DNA from 3 places in the Rhizobium anhuiense bv. trifolii genome. Region 3 is predicted to be linked to each of the others. Evidence: riboswitches for the same ligand, from Rfam matches in the RefSeq annotation. Region 3 holds a riboswitch; each other region holds the start of a gene.
The links. Region 3 has a riboswitch for thiamine pyrophosphate ahead of thiC (phosphomethylpyrimidine synthase ThiC). Riboswitches for the same ligand answer to the same signal wherever they lie in the genome.
Positions count from the first base shown of each region.

Region 1: another riboswitch for thiamine pyrophosphate. It lies ahead of thiC (phosphomethylpyrimidine synthase ThiC); the one in region 3 lies ahead of thiC (phosphomethylpyrimidine synthase ThiC).
Region 2: another riboswitch for thiamine pyrophosphate. It lies ahead of NE851_RS31325 (YkoF family thiamine/hydroxymethylpyrimidine-binding protein); the one in region 3 lies ahead of thiC (phosphomethylpyrimidine synthase ThiC).

Region 1 is NZ_CP098802.1:297,178-305,088, forward strand. Features, by position in the region: gene NE851_RS08320 (TlpA disulfide reductase family protein) at 1-617, shown strand, start outside; gene NE851_RS08330 (thiazole synthase) at 1,264-2,037, opposite strand; gene thiS (sulfur carrier protein ThiS) at 2,041-2,238, opposite strand; gene thiO (glycine oxidase ThiO) at 2,235-3,206, opposite strand; gene thiC (phosphomethylpyrimidine synthase ThiC) at 3,208-5,025, opposite strand; TPP riboswitch at 5,117-5,228, opposite strand; gene NE851_RS08350 (hypothetical protein) at 5,448-6,158, opposite strand; gene NE851_RS08355 (hypothetical protein) at 6,567-6,878, opposite strand; partial or broken gene NE851_RS08360 (IS5/IS1182 family transposase) at 7,087-7,299, shown strand.
Region 2 is NZ_CP098803.1:4,635,503-4,643,413, forward strand. Features, by position in the region: gene NE851_RS31290 (formate dehydrogenase beta subunit) at 1-36, opposite strand, end outside; gene NE851_RS31295 (formate dehydrogenase subunit gamma) at 33-512, opposite strand; gene NE851_RS31300 (LysR family transcriptional regulator) at 647-1,540, opposite strand; gene NE851_RS31305 (ArsR/SmtB family transcription factor) at 1,611-1,952, opposite strand; gene NE851_RS31310 (SDR family NAD(P)-dependent oxidoreductase) at 2,055-2,879, opposite strand; gene soxR (redox-sensitive transcriptional activator SoxR) at 2,959-3,423, opposite strand; gene NE851_RS31320 (NADPH-dependent FMN reductase) at 3,507-4,082, shown strand; TPP riboswitch at 4,271-4,384, shown strand; gene NE851_RS31325 (YkoF family thiamine/hydroxymethylpyrimidine-binding protein) at 4,375-5,007, shown strand; gene NE851_RS31330 (ABC transporter permease) at 5,098-5,904, shown strand; gene NE851_RS31335 (ABC transporter ATP-binding protein) at 5,901-6,701, shown strand; gene NE851_RS31340 (ABC transporter substrate-binding protein) at 6,782-7,792, shown strand.
Region 3 is NZ_CP098801.1:436,779-444,689, reverse strand. Features, by position in the region: gene thiO (glycine oxidase ThiO) at 1-394, opposite strand, end outside; gene thiC (phosphomethylpyrimidine synthase ThiC) at 394-2,217, opposite strand; TPP riboswitch at 2,310-2,441, opposite strand; gene NE851_RS02195 (LysR family transcriptional regulator) at 2,704-3,603, opposite strand; gene NE851_RS02190 (ring-cleaving dioxygenase) at 3,724-4,656, shown strand; gene NE851_RS02185 (hydrolase) at 4,752-5,441, shown strand; gene NE851_RS02180 (XapX domain-containing protein) at 5,513-5,794, shown strand; gene NE851_RS02175 (amidohydrolase) at 5,794-7,776, shown strand.

The sequences.
Region 1 (7,911 bases), on a different replicon from region 3:
CTTTCGGGATTCCGACGTCGTTCGTGGTCGACCGAGACGGCCACATCGCCTTTATCGGTCATCCGATGGAACTTGATGATGTTTTGCCGAAAGTGCTTGACGGCAGCTGGCGCACCAGCGCGGAAGCGAAAGAGGCCGACAAGGAGCGGATTGCTGAAGGCGAGATTTATGCCGCAGAGATAGCGTTCCATGATCGAATCTCGGCGGCGATAGAGATTGAGGACTGGAATACGGCGCTTTCGGCAATTGCAGAGGGCATCAAGCTGAACCCGGACAGCATCTCCTTGCGCCAGTTGCATGTAGGGATACTGATCGGAAGAATGCGCGACATGGAGGCGGGGTGGATAGCATTAGACCGATTTGCTCGCGCTGCAATTGAACGAAACTCGGAAGATTGGCTTCTCGCGGCGATGCAAGAACTCTTCGGTCCACACTACGATTACGCGGGCCTTCCAATGGCGGAACGCTTTTCGATGGGCAAAGAGCTCTGCGAACAAATCCTGAGACTGTATCCGCAGCAGGATGCTCGCTCACGCGCTGAGTCTTACGAGACGATCGCCCGTTACTACCATGAGAGCGGCGACAACGACCGGGCAGGACAAGTTTGGGACGAATGATGCGCCTCGTAACTTAAAGAGCTGGCATTCAATCGTGTCAGCAAAACCAAAAACCATCCTCAATCTCTTGTTGGCTCAGACGTGGCCGCCACCTCGCGCAATATCCATTAGCGGCGGGAGCGCGCGATAGCAGCTAACTGCGGCATTTGCCGAAATACAGTGGTCACGGACATCCACAGAGGAAAAACTAGCAAATGCGGTGTTGCAAGAAAGCGTCCCAAGAGCGTGGGGTTGACCCAAATTGTACTACAGAACCACAACCTGCAAAGGTCGACGTTGCCTACGATGCCATCCTACGTCTACTCCACAGTTAGCCAAGCCATCGGCACGGAAGTGCAGAAGGCCCTGCAAGGCCAGAAAACCGCCGTCGAGGCAATCACAGCAGCGCATGAGTTGGTTACTGCGATCGTGAAGCGTCACGGGTGAGCCGCCTGGAGGTGACATAAATGGCCACCACATTCGAGAAACGCCGGCAGAACGTCGGCGTTGTCCTCCTCGCACCAGCATTGATCGTCATAGCCGGGATTCTCGGCTAGCTCAGTCTCCGGACGATCCTTGATGCGCAACTGCACCAGCTTGACGCCGAGGGGTACCAGTCGGGCAATCCATTCGGCGCTGTCGACGATCAGGTAGAACGGATCGAGCTTCAGGTGAACACCGCCTTTCCGATCACCGGCGTGGAGGGTACGGCCATGTCGCGCGGCTCCATCAGGCCGGCGTCAAAGGCTTGATTGCCGGCTGCGATTGCCGCGGCAAAGGCGGCTGTCATCGCGACTGGATCTCCGGCGCCGGCAACGGCGGTGTTGAGCAGAACCGCATCGAAACCCAGCTCCATCACCGCAGTTGCGTGCGACGGCCGACCGATGCCGGCATCGACAATCAGCGACACGTCAGGGAAATGCGCCCGCATTGCTCTGAGCGCTGTCGGATTGAGCGGCCCGGCGGCACTGCCGATCGGTGCGCACCAAGGCATGAGCACCTTGCAGCCGGCCTCCAGCAGTCGTTCGGCCACGACCAGATCGTCGGTCGTGTACGGGAAGACCTCGAAACCTTCGCTGACGAGAATGCGAGCCGCCTCGACGAGGCCGAAGACATCCGGCTGTAGCGTATCATGGCTGCCAATGACCTCGAGCTTGATCCAGTCGGTGGCGAACAGCTCGCGTGCCATCCTTGCGGTCAGCACCGCTTCCGCGACGCTGTGGCAACCTGCGGTGTTGGGTAGGATACGAACGCCGAGCGCGCGGATCATCTCGAAGAAGTTGCCCCCACTGCGGCCGCCAGACATCTCACGACGAAGTGAGACGGTGACGATTTCCGTCGCCGATTGCCTGACGGCCTCGGAGAGGACGGCAGGAGAGGGATATCGCGCTGTGCCGAGCAGCAGACGGGAGGTAATTTCGGACCCATAAAGCGTCAGCATCCGTCAGCCTCCCTGCATCGGCGATAGGATTTCGATCCTGTCATTGTCGTTGAGCGAACGATCGAACTGGTCTTCGCGATGGACCAGCTCACCGTTGACGGCTGTCGCCAGCCAGTCACCCTGGTATTCCATCAGGACTAAAAGCTCCGACAGCGTCTCAGCCGCGACATCCAGAGCCTCGCCGTTAACGATCAATTTCATGGGACATTCCTTCCCGTGGTATGTTGGTTGAAGACAAGTTCAGCCGCCTCGGCCGCCATGGCTGGCGCGAGCAGAAAGCCGTGGCGGTAGAGGCCGTTGAGCGAGATCACCGTTCCCTGATGGCTTGCACGTGGAAGATTGTCCGGAAAGGCTGGGCGAATTCCGACACCCGTTTCGATTATGGTTGCATCGGCAAAGGCCGGAAATAGCGTGTATGCAGCGTTGAGCAGTTCCATCAGTGAACGGGCGACAATAGGCCCGTCGAATTCCGTCTCGATCATTGTCGCGCCGACCATGAACACACCGTCTCCACGCGGGACGATGTAGACGGGGAAACGCGGATGGAGCAGGCGGACCGGCCGGGAGAGATCCACGTCAAAGCTTCTAAGGTAAAGCATTTCGCCGCGGACGCCGCGTAACTCCTCGGCATCGCCAATGCGCGCTGCGCCCGTGCAATCGACGACACTGTCGAAGCTCTCGTGCGGGCTCTCGCCCACGAAGGTGACCCCCTGAACCGTCAGCTTGGTGCGCAGCAGACACAACACTCGCCGGGGATCGAGATGGGCTTCGCGGCGAAAGAACAGCCCGTGCCGGAACCGCCCGCCAAGAGAGGGTTCGAGCGCCGCGATCGCCGGCTCTTCCAGCCATTCATAACCCGTCGTGCGGCAGGCAAAGCGTCGCAGTTCACCAAGATCGCGAGCCGAGGCGACCACAAGCGTTCCGTTTCGTCGCACCTCTCCCGGCACCATTGCCTCCCATTTGTCGGCGGCGGTGAGACCGCGCATGAGTACCGCGTCATCAGCACTCTCCCGCTCGCACCAGGGCGCCAACATTCCGCCCGCGAGCCACGAAGCAGCACGCCTGAAACCGCCATATGGATCGAGCACGGTAACCTCGGCATCTCGAGCGCGCAGTTCATACGCCACCGTCAGGCCGGCAACGCCGGCCCCTTTGACAAGCACACGCATCTCATTCGCCCGAATGCTGCAGGGTTTCTACCGGCATATAGAGGTCGCCGCCCTCGCGATAACGCGCTGCCATCGCATCCAGCCCCTCCTTCTGTGCTTCGGCGCGGATATCGTGCGAAATCCGCATGGAGCAGAATTTCGGGCCGCACATGGAGCAGAAATGGGCCACCTTGTGGGCTTCCTTCGGCAGCGTCTCGTCGTGGAAGCTGCGGGCGGTTTCTGGGTCCAGCGAGAGGTTGAACTGATCTTCCCAGCGGAATTCGAAACGGGCGCGGGAGAGCGCGTCGTCGCGCAGCTGTGCCGCCGGATGCCCCTTGGCGAGATCTGCGGCGTGAGCCGCGATCTTGTAGGTGATGACGCCTACCTTCACGTCGTTGCGGTCGGGAAGCCCCAGATGCTCCTTGGGCGTGACGTAGCAGAGCATCGCCGTGCCGAACCAGCCGATCATGGCTGCGCCTATCCCAGAGGTGATGTGATCGTAGCCCGGCGCGATATCGGTCGTCAGCGGCCCGAGCGTGTAGAAAGGAGCCTCGCCGCAGACTTCGAGCTGCTTGTCCATGTTCTCCTTGATCTTGTGCATCGGCACATGGCCGGGGCCTTCGATCATCACTTGGCAGTCTTTCGCCCAGGCGATCTTGGTCAGCTCTCCCAGTGTTTCCAGTTCGGCGAACTGCGCCGCATCATTCGCGTCGGCGATCGAGCCGGGGCGCAGGCCATCGCCGAGCGAAAAGGAGACGTCATAGGCGCGGCAGATGTCGCAGATCTCCTCGAAATGCTCGTAGAGGAAGCTTTCGCGATGGTGATGGAGACACCACTTCGCCATGATCGAACCGCCGCGCGAGACGATGCCGGTCACACGGTTGACGGTGAGCGGGATGTAGTGAAGCCGCACGCCGGCATGAATGGTGAAATAGTCGACGCCCTGTTCGGCCTGTTCGATTAGCGTGTCACGATAGACCTGCCAGGTCAGGTTCTCGGCAATGCCCTCGACCTTCTCCAGCGCCTGATAGAGCGGCACGGTACCGATCGGCACCGGCGAATTGCGGATGATCCATTCGCGGATGTTGTGGATGTTGCGGCCGGTGGAGAGATCCATGACGGTATCGGCGCCCCAGCGGGCCGCCCAGACCATCTTCTCAACCTCCTCCGCCATCGATGAGGTGACGGCCGAGTTGCCGATATTGGCGTTGATCTTCACCAGAAAATTGCGGCCGATGATCATCGGTTCGGCTTCCGGATGGTTGATGTTGGCGGGGATGATCGCCCGACCCGCCGCCACTTCTTGCCGGACGAATTCCGCCGTCACATGGTCAGGAATATGGGCGCCGAAGCTCTCGCCGTCTCGGATCATGGCGTCCGCCTGCGCCTTGCGGCCGAGGTTCTCGCGGATGGCGATGAATTCCATCTCGGTCGTGATGATGCCGGCGCGCGCATAGGAGAGCTGGGTGACGGCACTGCCATCCTTTGCGCGCAGCGGCTGGCGTAGCGCGGGGAATTCGGGCGTCAGCCTTTCGCCGCTGGCAAAGCCGTTGTCTTCGGGACGGACATGGCGGCCCTTATAGGCCTCGACGTCGCCGCGGGCGAGAACCCAGTCACGTCGCAGTGAGGGCAGCCCCTGTTCGATACGGATCTCGGCGCCCTCGATCGTATAGGGGCCGGACGAGTCGTAGACGACAACGGGCGGCTCGCCCGATGTCGGATGCAGGCTGATTTCGCGCATCGGCACGCAAATGTCGGGATGGATGTCCCCCCGAATGTAGATCTTCCTGGATGCCGGCAAGGGGCCGGTGGTGACGGTTGGGGCGGCGGCGATACTCATGGTTTGAGGCTCCAAGTTTCGATTGGAGACCCAGTCCTCAGCCGGAATGATGAAAAGACGCCGGCACGGATTCCACGCGTGAATCCACTGCCTTCGAGCGCTTGCACCGTCCCTACGCCAGTATGAACTGGATCAGGTTCAACGGGTCACTGCGCGCGATAGCAGTATCTCAGCCCCTTGCCGGGACCCCCCTGGTGAATGCCAAAAAGGGTAGAGGCTTGCCGAGGGGACTGTCAAGCGACAATCTGCGACGGCTTGGGGTCAGGTTACACTCAGGCTACCGTGCGTGGTCGCCGCGATCAAACGAATCGACAAGCCAGTCGCCCGACCGGCACGCTTCCGCAAGGCAGGCGCTTTTGTCGCATGCAGTGGCTGTCGATTTTATCCCGCGCAGTTCAGCAAGTATGCTGAGTACCGAAGCGCTATTGAGAAAGCAGGCGCGGAACTGGAAAGTCTAGTACTTTGTCCGTGTAGCTTTCGACCAAGGCGCTAAACGGCGTGCCGTCTCGAAGTTTCAGTACGGCACGATGTTCGAGCAGGAACGGCGGCAGGGTAAGGGAACCTGTTTCATGCGTTATTAAACCGTCCATGTCCCAGCTTTCGGATAGAGGGGACCAGAGCAACTTGGCAGACAGGTTTGTGCGAGTGAAATTGAGAGCCTGAACGGCTCTGCCAAACGCGATATCGCTGGTATTCAACGCCTGATTCATCTCTGCAGTTAATTTTGCAGGTACATACCAATTGTCGGCTTCGGACAAGACGCGGTCGCCGCAGACCAGGCGGACGCGGCGATAAGCGATCAACTCACCGGGTCCGACGGTCAGAAGTTCACGGATGTGCTCATCGGCCGGCTTGTCTTGCCCGCCCACACGCTGAGCTACAATCTTAGAACCTTCCGGTGCGAGCTTGTGCGCGGCGCACCAGCGATCAAGGGTCAACGTAGCACTGGCGTTACTCAGGAGATTGGCATTCAAGGTCTGAAGGACCGCAAGCGCTTCCACTCGAGATGCCGGCGAGTTCAGCCACTGAGACCCTATAGACGGTTCTCGCGCAATTGCGACCTGGGTGCCCAGCACGATGGCGGTCGCTGCAAGTGCGGCGATGCGAATGCGTTTCGAAGAACAAAATGACACGGAGAACGAATCCTTTCTGCAGTAAATTTGATGGGCGAACCCTGGGCGTCAAATTTCCTTGATATTGGCAGGCGAGCGCGCGTTGTCAGCGTATTTGATACCGGCAGCAAGATTTGAACTGCGCCTTGCAGGTACCGTTTAACGGTCGGGTTCCCGATAGACTTCTTGCCATCTTCCGATGTTCCTGCGGTGCTGCTTCGTACCTGTTGAAGCCTGTGTGCCCGAGCCGTCCTTTGCTTGCGTCGCATCAAGGTCGTCGATGATATCCTCCATCCGCGCGCCGACCTGTTGTTGGAGTTTGCAAGCGTTGGCGACTGAGCCGACGCTTCCATCCTGAAATATGGAAACCCGATAGACGTGGATTTCAAAGGAGGAACGTGGCGGCCGGTCCAAATTCTCCCAATTCACTTAACGGTTTAGCGCCTTTGTCGTTCTCTCGCTCGTTGCGGGATGTTCATATAGCTGGATCGGATAAAATAGGTAGCAACCGAAAGCAAAATCCAGGAGCAATTGTTCGAAGAAGGTCTTCTTCGTCGACACAGAGCCCTCCTGCCGGTCGAGTGACAATTGTAGACCAGGCAGCGACACGCCGTCGATGGTTGCCAACCGCAGATGCGAGTAGCCAAGGCGCTTGTCTGATTTCTTTTGGTGATCCATGTCGTCGTGCTCCTTGTGCAAGCCTCCCGTCGATGACGTCGCCGGCAAGATTTCAGCATTCATGGGAAAGAATCTTCCTGTTGCACTGTCGTAACTCATCATAACAGGACACTTGATGAAAACGACAAGCAACGCAATAGATGTGTCGGATATATTTCAAAGTATATCGTTTCCAATTTGGCAGATCTTACTCTCTATTGCGAGAAACCCGAGAGGTATGGAATATATTATTGTATATACTTCTATATATATCGCACTTCATGTCTTTGGCGGCCGCATGAAATGGCAACTCTCTAACGGCTACGGCAAACGCTCGCTGGTCGAAACGGCAATCGGGCGATGAAAGTCCATCATCGGGCGGCGTCTGCGGGCGAGGTCGCGGCCTGGTCAGCAGACCGAAGGCGTCATCGGCTGCGCCGTTCTCAATCGCATGCTTGACTGCGCACGTCCGAAATTCGTCCGCCGCAAGGCACCCTCGGCATGATCAGCCGTTTCAAAGATCCCCATCCGTTCAATTCCAGATCTGTGCACTAACGCCCGCGGTCGTCGCCGATCGGATTTGTAGAGTTTGCTGTCTCAATGCATCACTCCTTCTCGGAGCTTAACGCGGCCGCAGAGAGGAACGCGCGGAAGTCGACCGTCGTTCAAGGAGTCGGACGCTGACGCTGACAGGGTCCCCATGGCAGGGGTACGGCAGTCAGCATTCGGTTGAGAATTCGGGCCATGATCGTTTTTACCCCTCGTGTATTTGCACAATCTATGGCCAGCGATTGGACATGGTCATGAAATAAAATTGCATCGACAAGTGCAGATGACATGTCGTCGCCAACGACCTCTCCGGAGAGGTCTGCGCCGGAGCCAGGAGCTCTGCGAGGGCGAGTGTAGAGTTGCCGCCTCGACCGGCCCAGTTCAGCGACCCGCTCCATTGCGGCGGCGCTCTTGTTAATCTCTCCTGCCATCGGGTTCGATATTCCTGAAAAAATCCGGGGACTGATGGGGTTCTCTCATTCATGACGACGATTCTTTCAAGAATGAGAGACTTCACAAACAACGATGAATGGACCTCAAAGTGAAATAGATAGAAGCTTACCAAAAC
Region 2 (7,911 bases), on a different replicon from region 3:
TGCGGCATCGCGCGGAACATATATCCTGACCGTCATCGGCGTGCCTCCGCAACGAGTTCCGCCGCCATCTGATCATCGATCCGGCCATAGACGTCGCCGTCGAGCATCGCCGCCGGCGCGCAGGCGCAGAGCCCGAGACAGTAGACCGGCTCCAGCGTCACGCCGCCATCGAGCGTCGTCTGATGAAAATCGATACCGAGCAGCGTCTTGACGCGATCAGCCAGGCCATCGCCGCCCATCGACTGACAGGCTTCGGCACGACAGAGCTTCAGCACATGCCGGCCGGCGGGATGGTCGCGATAATCGTGATAGAAGGTCACCACGCCATGCACCTCGGCGCGGGAGAGGTTCAGTTCCTCCGCGATGACGGGCATGGCCTCCTGCGGCACATAGCCGAATTCTTGCTGGACCTCGTGCAGAATGGGAAGCAGCGGCCCTTCGAGAAAGCGAAGATCGGCGACGATGGCACGTGTGCGCGCTGCAATATCGCCTTCGGCGATATGAATGGTCATAAGGCAGCCCTCCCGGCGGCTCGCTCGTTGCGGAATGGCGGGCTCCCCCGGCCGAGTGCCATTCCGCAAGCAGCATCTCAGGGAAGCAGCCGGCGATCAATAAAGCTATCACGTTGCACGATAGTTTTTTTCTATCAGAGTCCCTCGTCTTGTACGAGCACTCTCGCCTCGTGCAGCAGAGCCGAGACAAGCGGCGTGAAAGGCTCGCGATAAGGGGCAACGAGGCCGACCAGATGATGCGCCTCCGGCTCGACGATCGGGATCATGCGGATTTCCACTGGAAATCCAAAGGATTTGGCGACGTTGCGTGGCATGATGCTGGCCCAGCGTCCGGTCCTGACATGCGAGAACAGCACGATCATCGAGTTGGATTCGAGCGTCGGATGCACGGTGGCGCCGGCTTCCGTCAAGTGTCGGTTGATGATGCGGCGGTTTTGCATATCAGCAGTCAATAGACAAAGCCGAAGATCGCCGACCTCTCGCCAGGTCACGTTGTCGCGATCCGACAGTGGGCTGCCGGCTGCCGTGATCAGATGATAACGCTCGGCATAAAGGGGAACGGTGGTGACGCGGCCGAGCGGCTCGTTTTCGAGATAGGTGATGCCGGCATCGATTTCGAGATTCTCGAGCATGCTCAGCACCTGCAGCGAATTGCGCGAGACGATCGAGAAGGTCACGCCGGGATGCCGTTCCTGGAAGGGCGTGGTGATGCGCGAAAGCATGGCGAGCGCGGTCGGAATGGCGGCAAGACGAATATGGCCGGAAAGGCCGCGGCGTGCGGCGCGCATCTCCTCGCGCATGGTGCGGGCGTCGCCCACGATGCGCCGGGCCCATTCGAGCACGCGCTGCCCCTCCGGCGTCAGCCCCTGGAACCTTGAACCGCGCTGTACCAGCATGACGCCGAGTTGATCCTCGAGCTGCCGGATGGCCGCCGAAAGCGTTGGCTGCGAGATGCCGCACTCCTCCGCGGCGCGGCCGAAATGCTTTTCATTGGCAAGCGCGATGAAAAATTCCAGCTTGTCGATCATCCGGCCTCCCGCGCCATTTCGCGTCCGGACCTATCTTCGACATAGCAGCCGTGCTCCGCAAGGGCGGTCGCTAACAGTTTTCTGCAATCGGAAAAAGCTCGAACAGCGATTCGAGGAAGGCGAGCACGCTGACATTGCCGATGCTGTAATAGACCAGCCTGCCCTGACGGCGCGTATTGACCAGGCCTTCGAGCCTCAAGCGCGCCAGCTGCTGCGAGACCATTGCCTGCTGTATGCCCAGAATATGTTCGATTTCACTGACCGTCCGCTCCTCATTCGCCAATATGCAGAGGATGAGAAGTCGGGTCTGGTGCGCCAGCGCTTTCAGCAGGTCGCTCGCTTCATGGGCTTTTGCAGCGAGTGTGTGCAATTCCTGGCCGGTCATCCCCGGCTTGGGTTTGGGCAACGGCATGCGGTATCTCGGAAGGGAGGCGATGAGGTAGATCAGTACAATAGCATATTCGCACAAGCGAATTGGCCAAAATGACGAAATGCCAAAAAAGGTCCAAGCAAATCAGCAGATAAGCTGACCGCCATTGATCTCGATCACCTGGCCGGTAATGTAGCCCGAGAGGGAGGGAGCCGCCAGGAACAGATAGGCGGGAGCGCAATCCTCCGCCGTGCCGAGCCTTTGCAGGGGGATGGATTTTCTTGTCTGCTCCAGCTTTTCGCGGGAGGAATAGCGCTCATGGAAATCCGTCTCGATCGTTCCCGGTGACACGCAATTGACCCGGATTCCATCCGGTGCGAGCTCACGGGCAAGCGCCTTGGAATAGGTCGCAACGAAGGCTTTCGAGGCCGAATAGATCGAGGAACCGGGGCTGCCGCCGGTCAGCGCCGAAATCGAAACCGTGTTGACGACAGCGGCGCCTTCAGCCGCCTTTAATGCCGGCAACAGTGCGCGTGTCAGCGCCACCACCGATGTCTGGTTGAGCCGCACGATCGCCTCATATTCTGCGTCGGTGAGCGTGGCCGCGGGAAACCGGCCAAGCATGGTGCCGGCATTGTTCACGAGCACATGCACCCTGTCGAAGAAGGCGAGAACGTCTTCGGCAAATTGCGCCGCCCCACCGGCCGCCGAGAAATCGGCGTGCAGCAGCAGCGCCCGTCTTTCGGATTCAGCCGTCAGCAGGAAATCCGGCAGCTCGCGTCCCGGCTTGCGCCCGGTATGGACGATCACTTTTGCGCCGCAGTCCAGGAACTGCCGGGCCACTTCGAGGCCGATGCCGCGGCCGGCGCCGGTCACGACGACATTGCGATTTTCGAACAGTCTGGGATGAAACACGAAGCCGTCCTCCTCGCGGACAGTGCCGCCGGTTGCGTCACTCGCCCTTAACATATGAGCGCGCCGACCGAAAGAAAGGCAGGTACCGATCTTTCCCGGGAGACGCAGCCAAGTCTCCCTCTGGGGAAGGGCTCTAGCTTTCGGTCTCCAGAAGCCGCGCACCCGACCCCTCTTTGCCGAGCCGATCGCAGGGATTGCGCAACGGACAGCTTTCGATCGACAGGCAGCCGCAGCCGATGCAGCCGGTCAGACGGTCGCGCAGCAGGCTCAGCCGCCTGATTCGCGCGTCGAGATCATCCTTCCAGCGCGCCGACAGCACCTGCCAGTCGCCGACGGTGGGCGTGCGTCCCTGCGGCAGCGACTCGAACGCCGCCTGGATTTCCGAAAGCGGAATGCCGACACGCTGCGCCACCTTGATGATGCCAAGCCGGCGCAGCACGTCACGGCCGTATCGCCGCTGGTTGCCGCGGGACCGGATGCTCGAGATCAGCCCCTTGGTCTCGTAGAAATGCAGCGCCGAGACGGCAAGGCCGCTGCGCTCCGCCACTTCGCCAACCGTCAGAAGTCTGCCGAGCGGCGTTGCAGGAATCGTATCCATCGGCTCTTGACCTCAATATTAGTTGAGGTTTTATAACCCGTGCTTCGATAATCGTAAAGTCCAATCGCGACAAGGAGCAACGCATGAAAACACCCACCAGGCTGGCGGTCATCTATGGCAGCACGAGAGAGGGCCGCATCTGCGACCGGGTGGTCAAATGGCTGACGCAGGAGCTCGTCCGCTTCCCGCAATTTGATATCGACATCATCGACCCGCTCGATTTCGCGCTGCCGGTAAGCCGTGACATGGCACACCCCGAAATCGACAGGCTCGCCGGGCGGCTTGGCATGGCCGACGCCTTCATCATCGTCACCCCGGAATACAATCACAGCTTCACGGCCTCGCTGAAGTCGATCATCGATTTCTTCTTCGAGCCCTGGCAGGGCAAACCTGTCGCCTTCGTTTCCTATGGCGGCATATCGGGCGGCCTGCGCGCCGTCGAACAGCTGCGCCTCGTCTTTGCCGAACTCCACGCCGTCACGATCCGCGATTCGGTAAGCTTTACAGCACCTTGGAACCGCTTCGACACCGAGGGACGGCTCGACAATCCCACCGACGCGATGCGTCTGCTCGATCGGATGATGGCGAGGCTGGAATGGTGGACACGGGCGCTCGTCACTGCCCGCAGCGATAGCCCCTATGCCGACATCGCCGCCTGAGGCAGCAAGCTCCGGTTCCGTTCCCGGCAGGTACGGAACCTCGAGGGACACCCGGGCAGGACCTCCGTCCGGGTGTTCTCAACCGTAAGACATATCAGTCGATACCGGGCATGGCAGGCTCATCCCGACCGCATGGACGGGTTCGCAACTTTGCAGTTGCGGGGAGAAAACCCCGGTGATAGTTTCCGCGCCATTAACGGGGGAGCTCCGTATTGCCGGGGCTGAGATGTGAGGTGCAAGCCTCTGGACCCTTCAAAGCTGATCTGGGTAATGCCAGCGGAGCGAGGTTCAGATGTTCTCGGGCGCACAAGTGTCACTCTATCCGATGTCCGGCGATTTCGTCGGCATCATTCTCGATGCCGTCAAGGCGCTCGATCCCTATCGCGACCAGCTGCGCATCGAGACTGATGACATCTCTACGCTGCTGGTCGGCCCGCCTGACATTCTTTTCGCCGCCATGCACGATCTTTTCGTCACCGCCGCAAAGACCGGCGAACATTGCGTGCTGTCCGCCGCCGTCTCACGCGGCTGCCCCGGTGAGCCCGACGAGGCCATCTGCGGCGTCAACCCCTCCTCCGGCCAGGCAGAGCCGCTTGCTGACCGTATAGCGGCCGCCCTTGCCGCCGTTGAAATCACCGCCGAGACCGGACAGCCGACCGCTGCCCAATTCTCGCTCTACGTCATGGGAACCGGCACCCATATGGACGAGATCTATGGCTGCATCGACTTTCTCAAACGCTCCGGCACTTTCGACCGCGCCAAGAATTTCTGCACCAGGCTTTCTGGCGATGCCGGCGCCGTCTTCGCAACCATTCGTGAGGCCTTCTATCGCTTCGGCGACCCCGAGGGGCATGTGACCCTCGATATCACGGTGTCAGCCAATACAGCGCCGCGCGTCTTTTCAGACGCGCAAAGGACGCTGTAACACTTTAAATTGCTGCATAATTTTATCCTTAAATCGATTCCGATTTAAGGAATTATGCAGTGCCCGACGAAAGCCTGAAATCGAACGCCGATGACACCGCTACCACCACTGGGTTCGCGCCTTGCCGCGCTCCGCGCCGCTCTCTACCGGGGCATACCTGCCCTGCTCGCCGGCTGCGCCTTTTTGGCGGCATGGGAACTCTATGTCGATCTTTCCGGGATCAAGCCCTCCATCCTGCCGGCGCCGTCGCGCATCGTCATCCAGGGCTGGCTGAACCGCGAGGCGCTGATATCAAACACCTGGCCGACGCTCGGCGCGACGCTTGGAGGTTTCGCGCTGTCGCTTGCTTTCGCCTTCGCAGCCTCCATCCTCATGGATTTCGTGCCCTTCATGCGCCGGGCATTGCTGCCGATCTTCATCGCCAGCCAGACCCTGCCGCTGGTGGCGATCGCGCCCCTCGTCGTCCTCTGGTTCGGCTTCGGCCTGCTGCCGAAAGTGTTGCTGGTGGCGCTCGTCACCTTCTTTCCGCTGCTCGTCGCCCTGCTGCAGGGCTATGAATCGACCGACCGCGACATCGCCGAATTGCTGAATTCGATGAAGGCGAGTCGCTGGCGGATTTTCTGCCTGGCCCGGCTTCCCTCCTCGCTGCCCTATTTCTTCGCCGGCCTCAGAATCTCGATCACCTATGCCGTCGTTGGCGCGATTTTTGCCGAATATGCCGGCGCCGCCCGCGGCCTCGGCATCTATATCCTCAACGCCAAGAACAATTTCCGTCCCGATCTCGTGCTCGCCGCCGTCGTCGTCAGCGCCGTGCTCACGCTCGGCCTCTTCGGGCTGACGCTGTTGATCCAGCGCCTCGTCATGCCCTGGCAGCCAACCGGGGAGCGGCGCCGATGAGCGATACAATGGTTGAACTCGGTAGTATCTCGAAGTCCTTCGACGGCATGAAGGTGCTGGGCGACATTTCGCTCACCGTCGCAGACGGCGAGTTCGTTTCGATCGTCGGACCGTCCGGCTCCGGAAAATCGACGGTGCTGCGGCTGCTGACACAGGCGCTTCGACCCGATTCCGGCACCATGCTTTTCAACGGCGTGCCGCTGGAACAGGCACCGCATTCCTTCGCCTTCATGCCGCAGCGCGATGCGCTGATGCCCTGGCGCCGGATCATCGACAATGCGGCACTCGGCCTCGAGGTGAAAGGCATGAGCCGCCGCGCGGCCCGCGCCGCCGTCGCGCCTTTGTTCGAGAGCTTCGGCCTTTCCGGCTTCGAACACCACTATCCTTCCGAACTATCCGGCGGCATGCGCCAGCGCGCCGCACTGCTGCGCACCGTCGTCCAGACGCAGGACATGCTGCTGCTCGACGAGCCCTTCGGCGCGCTCGACGCGCTGACGCGCACGCAGATCCAGGAATGGCTGCAGGGCATGTGGACCGAGCACCGCTGGACGGCGCTGCTGATCACCCATGACGTTCGCGAGGCCGTGTTCCTCTCCGACCGGATCTACGTGCTTTCGGCCCGTCCGGCGCGTATCATCCGCGAATTCCGCGTTCCCCTGCCCCGTCCGAGAAGCATCGCCGACCTCGGCTCGCCGGCGGCCCAGGCGATCGAAACCGAAATCCTGCAAACCCTGCTTCATCCGCAAGAACAGGATGATTTTAGGCCGGTCGGCCCAAAATCTGAATCGCTGTTCTAATTTATAGAGTTAGAGCATGATGTCGTCCGAAACCGCCGACACTTTTCGGCATCATGCTCTAGAGACCTGAGGAGGTCACCATGCTGCTTCTCACCCGCCGCCAGACGATTTTCGCCGCCATCGCGGCAAGCCTTGCCGGCCGCACCGCCTTCGCCCAATCGGCGCCCGCAAAGGTTCGCATCGCGCTCGACTGGACGCCCAACACCAACCATATCGGCATCTATGTCGCCAAGGCGAAGGGCTTCTACGCCGATGCCGGACTCGATGTCGAGATCCTTCCCTTCACCGATACCAGCGCCGGAACACTGGTGTCGAACGGCGTTGCCGATTTCGGCATCAGCAGTGAGATCGAGACCCTCACGCAGCGCGCCGGCGGCGGTGACGTGAAGATGGTCTACGGCGTCGTCCAGACAGAAACCGCACGCCTGATCTTCAAGGGCGGACGCGACGACATCAAGAGCCCGAAAGACCTCGACGGCAAGACCTATGGCGGCTTTGGCGGCACCTGGGAGAGCGCGCTGATCTCCGCAATGATCCGCAATGACGGCGGCAAGGGCGACGTCAAGACCGTCACCCTCGGCACCTCCGCTTACGAGGCGCTGGACAATGGCTCGATCGATTTCACGCTGGAGATCTACACCTGGGAAGGCATAGCCGCCGAACTGGAGAACCGGAAGATCGGCCGCTTCCACTATTCCGATTATGGCATTCCCGACGAGCAGACGACGGTCATCGTCTCCAGCGACGCCTATCTCTCGGCAAACCGGGAACACGCCCGCGCCTTCATCCAGGCCACGCGCCAGGGTTATGCCTATTCCGTCGACCATCCCGACGAAGCCTGCGATCTGCTGATCTCTGGAAGCAATGGCGCACTGATGAATACGGAACTGGTAAAGGCGTCTCAGAAGGCATTGATCGAGGGGCACTTCCTGAAATCCGAGGCCGGCGTGATCGGTAAGCTCGATCCGGCAAAGGCCGAAGCCCTCGGCGGCTTCCTGCTCGAGAATGGGATTCTGGTCGACGCCAATGGCGCCGCACTCAAGGAGAAGCCGGACTTTTCCACCTATTATACCAACGAACTTCTCGACTGAGCCCAACGCCTGCCTTGCCCGTCGCGGCTTTCCGCTGCAAAGTCCGAGACCCGGAGCATGATGTCGTGCGAAAACCGCTCACACTTTTCGGCATCATTCTTTAGAGCGCCGCGCGTCCT
Region 3 (7,911 bases):
AGAAAAGAGCCTTTTCGAAGCGGCCGGCTAGTGCAGGCTCGAGGTCGGCCACACCCTTGCGATCGATCCAGACATGACCGGTGGTGCGCGCGGCAAACCGGACGAGATCGGGGAGGTCGCGCGGCTGCGCCACGACCAGAGTACCGCGGCGACGAACCTCGCCGGGCACGACCTCCTCCCACCATCCGGCCGCGCCCAGGCCCAATGTCAGGACAATCTCTTCGGCCGCTTCCCGTTCGCAATAGGGCGCGAGCATTCCTCCAGCAAAGTGCGAGGCGCCAAGTCCCGCCGCGCCGGCCTTCTCGATCACCTCGACCGAAAAGCCCCGCCTGACGAGCTCATGGGCTGCCGCGAGGCCGGCAACACCAGCCCCTTTGACGAGAAACGTAGGCATTATGCGTTACCCGGAAGGTTTTCGATCGGCATGTACAGGTCGCCACCCTCCCGATATTTCGCCGCCATCGCTTCCAGCCCTTCCTTCTGCGCTTCGGCGCGGATATCGTGCGAAATCCGCATCGAGCAGAATTTCGGACCGCACATGGAGCAGAAATGCGCCACCTTATGCGCCTCCTTCGGCAGCGTTTCGTCGTGGAAGGAGCGGGCGGTTTCCGGATCGAGCGAGAGGTTGAACTGGTCCTCCCATCGGAACTCGAAACGGGCGCGCGACAACGCATCGTCGCGCACCCGCGCCGCCGGATGACCCTTGGCCAGATCGGCGGCATGTGCCGCGATCTTATAGGTGATGACGCCCACCTTGACGTCGTTGCGGTCCGGCAGGCCGAGATGTTCCTTGGGCGTCACGTAGCAGAGCATGGCGGTGCCGAACCAGCCGATCATCGCAGCCCCGATGCCGGACGTGATGTGGTCATAGCCCGGCGCGATATCGGTGGTCAGCGGCCCGAGCGTATAAAAAGGCGCCTCGCCGCAGACCGCGAGTTGCTTGTCCATGTTTTCCTTGATCTTGTGCATCGGCACATGACCGGGACCTTCGATCATCACCTGGCAATCCTTCGCCCAGGCGATTTTCGTTAACGCGCCGAGCGTTTCCAGTTCTGCGAACTGCGCCGCATCGTTGGCATCGGCAATCGAGCCTGGCCGCAGGCCATCACCGAGCGAGAAGGAAACGTCGTAAGCGCGGCAGATGTCGCAGATCTCCTCGAAATGCTCGTAGAGAAAACTCTCCCGGTGGTGGTGCAGACACCACTTGGCCATGATCGAGCCGCCGCGAGAAACGATGCCGGTGACGCGATTGACGGTCAGCGGGATATAGGCAAGCCGCACGCCCGCATGGATGGTGAAGTAATCGACGCCCTGCTCGGCCTGTTCGATCAGCGTATCGCGATAGACCTCCCAGGTGAGGTCCTCGGCAATGCCGTTCACCTTTTCGAGTGCCTGGTAGAGCGGCACGGTGCCGATCGGTACCGGCGAATTGCGGATGATCCATTCGCGGATATTGTGGATGTTGCGGCCGGTCGACAGGTCCATGACCGTGTCGGCACCCCAGCGGATCGCCCAGACCATCTTCTCCACTTCCTCCGCCATGGAGGAGGTGACGGCGGAATTGCCGATATTGGCATTGATCTTCACCAGGAAGTTCCGGCCGATGATCATCGGCTCGCTTTCCGGGTGATTGATGTTGGCGGGAATGATCGCCCGGCCGGCGGCGACCTCCTGGCGGACGAATTCCGGGGTCACATGATCGGGAATATGGGCGCCGAAGCTTTCGCCATCGCGGCTCATGGCCTCCACCTGTGCCTTGCGGCCGAGATTTTCGCGGATAGCGATGAATTCCATTTCCGGGGTGATGATGCCGGCGCGTGCATAGGCGAGTTGGGTCACGGCATTGTCTCCCCTCGCCCGCAGCGGCTGGCGCTTGGCCGGAAATTCCGGTGTCAGCCGTTCGCCGCTGACAAAGCCGTTGTCTTCGGGACGCACATGGCGGCCTTCATAGGCCTCGACATCTCCGCGGGCGAGCACCCAGCCGCGACGGAACTGTGACAGGCCCTGCTCGATGCGGATATCAGCGCCCTCGACAGTGTAAGGGCCGGAGCAATCATAGACGACGACAGGCGGCTCGCCCGATGTCGGATGGACGCTGATCTCGCGCATCGGCACGCGGATGTCGGAGTGCATATCTCCGGGGATGTAGATTTTCCGCGACGCCGGTAGCGGGCCGGTGGTGACGGTGGGTGTGACGTTCTTTGCGGCAATGGTCATGGTTTGAGGCTCCAAGTTGCAATTGGAGACCCAGTCAATCAGCCGGAATGATGGAAAGACGCCGGCATGGAATCCACGCGGGAATCCGAAGCCTTCGAGCGCTTGCACCGTCCCTACGCCAGTATGAACTGGATCAGGTTCAACGGGTCACTGCGCCACAACAGGCAAAGCCAAATTGTCCAGCAGTATCTCAGCCCCTTGCCGGGACCCCCCTGGTGAATGTCGCAAAGACTATGTCCTGGGCCGAGTTCGTGTCAACCACAGACCTTCCGTCGTCCCGCTCTTGGGCGTATTTTGATGTGGAAGCCGGGCAGATCATTGAATGTGGGAGAAGGATGTCGCCGACGTTCCAAATTGTCGCCTTGAACGGGATCGAGCGACCGGCCACCGAGATGGACCGGAGGTTCCTTGTTGCCGCCTAAGATTGTGCAAATTCCTTTTCGAAAGACCTCGTTAGAGCAACCGCACCTGCTTTATCGGCAAAGTTCATTCGATCGCCGAGAGGAACGCCGGGATCTGTTGCTCGAAGAACTTCGAGAAGGAGGCGATGCGCGGCGGCAGCGCCTGGTAAGGGGGGTAGTACAGGGTCAGCCATAAGTCTGGCGGCGACCAGTCCCGCAGGACGTGGACGAGCCGTCCGGTCCGCAGATGCTCGGCGACATGGAACTTGGGCAGCATGGCGACCCCGACGCCGTCGGCCGCCATGCTCGCCAGCACCTCTCCGCTATTGGCGCTGAATGCACGGCCTGCAGAAATCGTGGCGCTGCCACTGCCGTCCGACAGTGACCAGGTCTCCCGTTTGCTTTCGCCGCTATAGGCCAGGCAATCGTCGGGAATGAGCTCGTTCGGGTGCTTCATGTCGCAAAACCGGCTGCCGGGCGCTGCGACGAGGATACGGCGCACGACGCTGATCTTGCGCCAGATCGTGAACTTGTCCGAAGGTGCCGCGGAAATGCGGATCGCCAGATCATAATCGTCGTCGATGATGTCGACGAGTCCATCGGCGAGCGAGATTTCGAAGCTGATCTTGGGATAGCGCTCCCTGAATGCCGAGAGAATGGGCGGCAGGACCTGCTGGCCGAACCAGGTCGGCGCGCTGATGCGCAGGCGGCCATGATCCGCCTTGTGGGAATTCATCACGTCCTTGCGCGCGTTGTCGAGCGCCTGCACCGCCGGCTGTATCTGGGCGGCGAAGATCGCGCCATCGGTCGTCAGCGACACTTGGCGCGTGGTGCGCACGAAGAGTTGCACGCCCAGATCTTCTTCCAGGGCCGCAATCGCCCGGGTGACGGCTGCGGGCGTCATATCGAGCTCGCGCGCGACCTGCGCGAAGCTCCGCTTCTCGGCAGCCAGCAGGAAGGTTCGGAGCAGCTTGTAGTCGTTCATCGATTATTTCACCAATGGCAATTCACTGACAACTATTATTGCAATTTACACGCCTGATCAACCGACGTAGATTTTCAATCACACCAGACAAACCAACACAGCCGCGGAAGGGCGAGGATTATGATCAAGGATATCAAAGGACTGCATCACATCACGTCGATGGCATCGGATGCCCGTCAGAACAACGCGTTCTTCACGGGCACGCTTGGCCTGCGCCGCGTCAAGAAGACCGTAAATTTCGACGATCCCAACGTCTACCACCTCTATTACGGTGATGAGGCCGGTACCCCCGGCTCCGTCATGACCTACTTCCCGTTTCCCGACGTGATGCGCGGCCGTCCCGGCGTCGGCGAAGTCAGTGACACACAGTTCGCGGTGCCCAAGGGCTCGTTGTCCTTCTGGCAGGATCGCTTATCGGCAAAGGGAAGCGGCAGTCTGCAGACCGACACTGCCTTTGGCGCTCCCCGCCTCCTGTTCAAAGGGCCGGACGGCGAAGGGTTTGCCCTTGTCGAAACCGAAACCGATGGCCGAAAGGCCTGGACTGGCGCCGGCATCGACGAAAGCGTCGGCATCCACGGCTTCACCGGTGCCAGATTCCGCCTGCATGACGCCGCTGCCACGTCCGAACTGCTCGGTTTCATGGGCTACCAGCGCACTGAAACGGATGGTGACGTCACCCGCTTCATCATCCCCGGCGGCAATGGTGCCGACACGATCGACCTCGAAGTCCTTCCGAAAACGCCTTTCGCAAGGCAGGGCGCAGGTTCCGTGCATCACATCGCTTTCGCCGTCGAGAACCGCGCAAAGCAGCTCGAAGTCCGCAAGGCCCTGATGGATACAGGATACCAGGTGACGCCTGTCATCGACCGCGATTACTTCTGGGCGATCTACTTCCGGACACCCGGCGGCGTCCTGTTCGAAATCGCCACCAACGAACCCGGTTTCGACCGCGACGAAGACACGGCACACCTCGGCGAGGCTTTGAAACTGCCGGCTCGCTACGAGCCTTATCGTGACCAGATCGAGGCCGGGCTGACACCGCTCGCCGCCTGACGTCGCTTTCCAACAATAAGGCGGCATAACTTTCAAGACGTGCCGCCTTTCCTGCCCCATTACCTAGCTTCAACCCAGTCAAAGGAAGACACGAGATGTCCAGCAAGCTTCAGGTCCTCACCCCGCAGAACAGTCAGATCATCTTCATCGACCAGCAGCCGCAGATGGCCTTCGGCGTCCAATCGATCGACCGCCAGGTCTTGAAGAACAACGTCGTCGGTCTGGCCAAGGCTGCCAGGATCTTCAACATCCCGACCACCATCACCACCGTCGAGACCGACAGCTTCTCGGGCAACACTTTCCCGGAACTGCTCGCCGTCGTCCCGGACAATGATATCCTTGAGCGCACCTCGATGAATTCCTGGGACGACCAGAACGTCCGCGACGCGCTTGCCAAGAATGCCGCCGATGGCCGCAAGAAGATCGTCGTCGCCGGCCTCTGGACGGAGGTTTGCAACACGACCTTTGCGCTCTCCTGCATGAACGACACAGACTATGAGATCTACATGGTCGCCGATGCGTCCGGCGGCACGTCGCTCGACGCGCACAAATATGCAATGGACCGCATGGTGCAGGCGGGTGTCGTTCCGGTCACCTGGCAGCAGGTCCTGCTTGAATGGCAGCGCGACTGGGCACGCAAGGAAACCTATGACGCGGTCACGTCGCTGGTGAAGGAGCATTCCGGCGCCTACGGCATGGGTATCGACTATGCGGTCACTCACGTTCACGGCGGCGCCGAGCGGGTCCGCCATGGCAAGCGGATCGGCCCGAACCCTGCGAAGTAAAACCGTCATCACCCCGGCAGGCGGTCGCCAGCCGGGGTGAACTGCTTCTCTCCAAGCGAAGGTGATCCGCGATGAAAATCTATCTGCTGTCCCTCGGTGCCGGCCTGTTGGTGGGCGTAATATACAGCCTGCTCAATGTCCGTTCGCCCGCCCCGCCCGTTGTCGCCCTCATCGGCCTGCTCGGCATCCTCGTCGGTGAGCAGCTGGTGCCCTTGGCAAAAAGCATCTGGGCACGCGAGCCCGCCGCCGTCTCCTGGCTTCACCAGGTCAAGCCGCACATGTTCGGGCACCTTCCGAAGGGCGGCACAAACCTGACCCTGCCTCGTGAAGATCCGACGTCGGGGAAAAGCTGATGACCACGCGCCGCACATTCCTGGGCGCAGCGTCGAGCTTTGCCTTTTCAAATCTTTTTTCACCGGCGAACGCCGCCGATCCCATCAAGACGGGAGCTGCTTCCATGCACGCCGATATCGTTCTTCACAACGGACTGATCACGACGCTTGATCGCGCAAATCCGAACGCCACCGCCGTCGCCGTCAAGGACGGCGTGTTTCTGGAGGTGGGAACCGACAGCGAGGTGATGACGCTCGCCGGACCGGATACGAAGATCATCGACCTGAAAGGCAAGCGCATGCTGCCCGGTCTGATCGACAACCACACCCACGTCGTGCGCGGCGGCCTCAACTTCAACATGGAACTCCGCTGGGATGGTGTCCGGTCGCTTGCCGATGCGATGGACATGCTGAAGCGACAGGTGGCGATCACGCCGGCTCCGCAATGGGTTCGCGTGGTCGGTGGTTTTACCGAACACCAGTTTGCGGAGAAGCGCCTGCCGACGATCGACGAGATCAACGCCATCGCGCCCGATACCCCGGTCTTCCTGCTCCATCTCTATGACCGCGCGCTGCTGAACGGCGCAGCGCTCCGCGCCGTCGGCTATGGCAGAGATACACCGAACCCTCCTGGCGGCGAGATCACCCGCGATGCCAACGGCAATCCGACCGGCCTTCTGCTCGCCAAGCCGAATGCTGGCATTCTCTATTCGACCTTGTCGAAGGGGCCGAAGCTTCCGTTCGAATACCAGGTCAACTCCACCCGCCATTTCATGCGCGAACTCAACCGGCTGGGCATTACCGGCGTGATCGACGCCGGCGGCGGTTTCCAGAACTATCCGGACGATTATGCAGTGATCCAGAAGCTTTCGGATGAGGATCAACTGACGGTGCGTCTGGCCTACAACCTGTTCACGCAGAAGCCGAAGGAAGAGAAGCAGGATTTCCTCAACTGGACGCAGTCGGTCAAATACAAGCAGGGCAATGACTACTTCCGCCACAACGGCGCTGGCGAAATGCTGGTCTTCTCCGCGGCTGACTTCGAGGACTTCCGCCAGCCACGGCCCGAAATGGCGCCGGAAATGGAGGGCGAACTGGAGGACGTCGTTCGGGTGTTGGCCGAAAACCGCTGGCCTTGGCGGCTTCACGCCACCTACGACGAGACCATCTCCCGTTCGCTCGACGTTTTCGAGAAGGTCAACAAGGACATTCCGCTCGAAGGTCTCAACTGGTTCTTCGACCATGCCGAGACGATCTCGGATCGTTCGATCGACCGCATCGCGGCGCTCGGCGGCGGCATCGCCACCCAGCACCGCATGGCCTATCAGGGCGAATATTTCGTGGAGCGCTACGGCCATGGCGTCGCAGAGGCCACGCCACCGATCAGGCGCATGCTCGAGAAGGGTGTCAACGTCTCGGCAGGGACCGATGCGACCCGTGTCGCCTCCTATAATCCATGGGTTTCCCTTGCCTGGATGGTGACCGGAAAGACGGTTGGCGGGATGCAACTTTACCCGCGCGCCAACTGCCTCGATCGCGAGACGGCACTGCGCATGTGGACGGAGAAGGTCACCTGGTTCTCCAACGAGGAAGGCAAGAAGGGGCGGATCGAAAAGGGCCAGTTCGCCGACGTCGTCGTCCCGGACAAGGACTTCTTCTCCTGCGCGGAAGACGAGATCTCGTACCTCACCTCGCAGTTGACCATGGTCGGCGGCAAGATCGTCTACGCTGCGGGCGAATTCTCGGGGCTGGACGAGAACGACGTCCCGCCCGCCATGCCGGACTGGTCACCCATTCGCACATTCGGCGGCTATGCGGCATGGGGCGAACCGCAAGGCGCCGGCATGAATTCCTTGCGCCGGACTGCGATCTCGACATGCGGTTGCGCCACTTCCTGCAACGTCCACGGTCACGACCACGCCGGTGCCTGGACATCGAAACTGCCGATCGCCGATCTCAAGGGCTTCTTCGGCGCGCTTGGTTGTGCCTGTTGGGCTGTGTGATTTTTCCAATGTCTTCCATGGGGCAGCACCAGGTCGCTGCCCCGCAGACTGTTGCGAATATCGCAAGAGAATCTCAATTTTTGATGCAATTGTTGGCGCTAATCTTTGCGGCCAATATCGTTCCATCAGATGGAA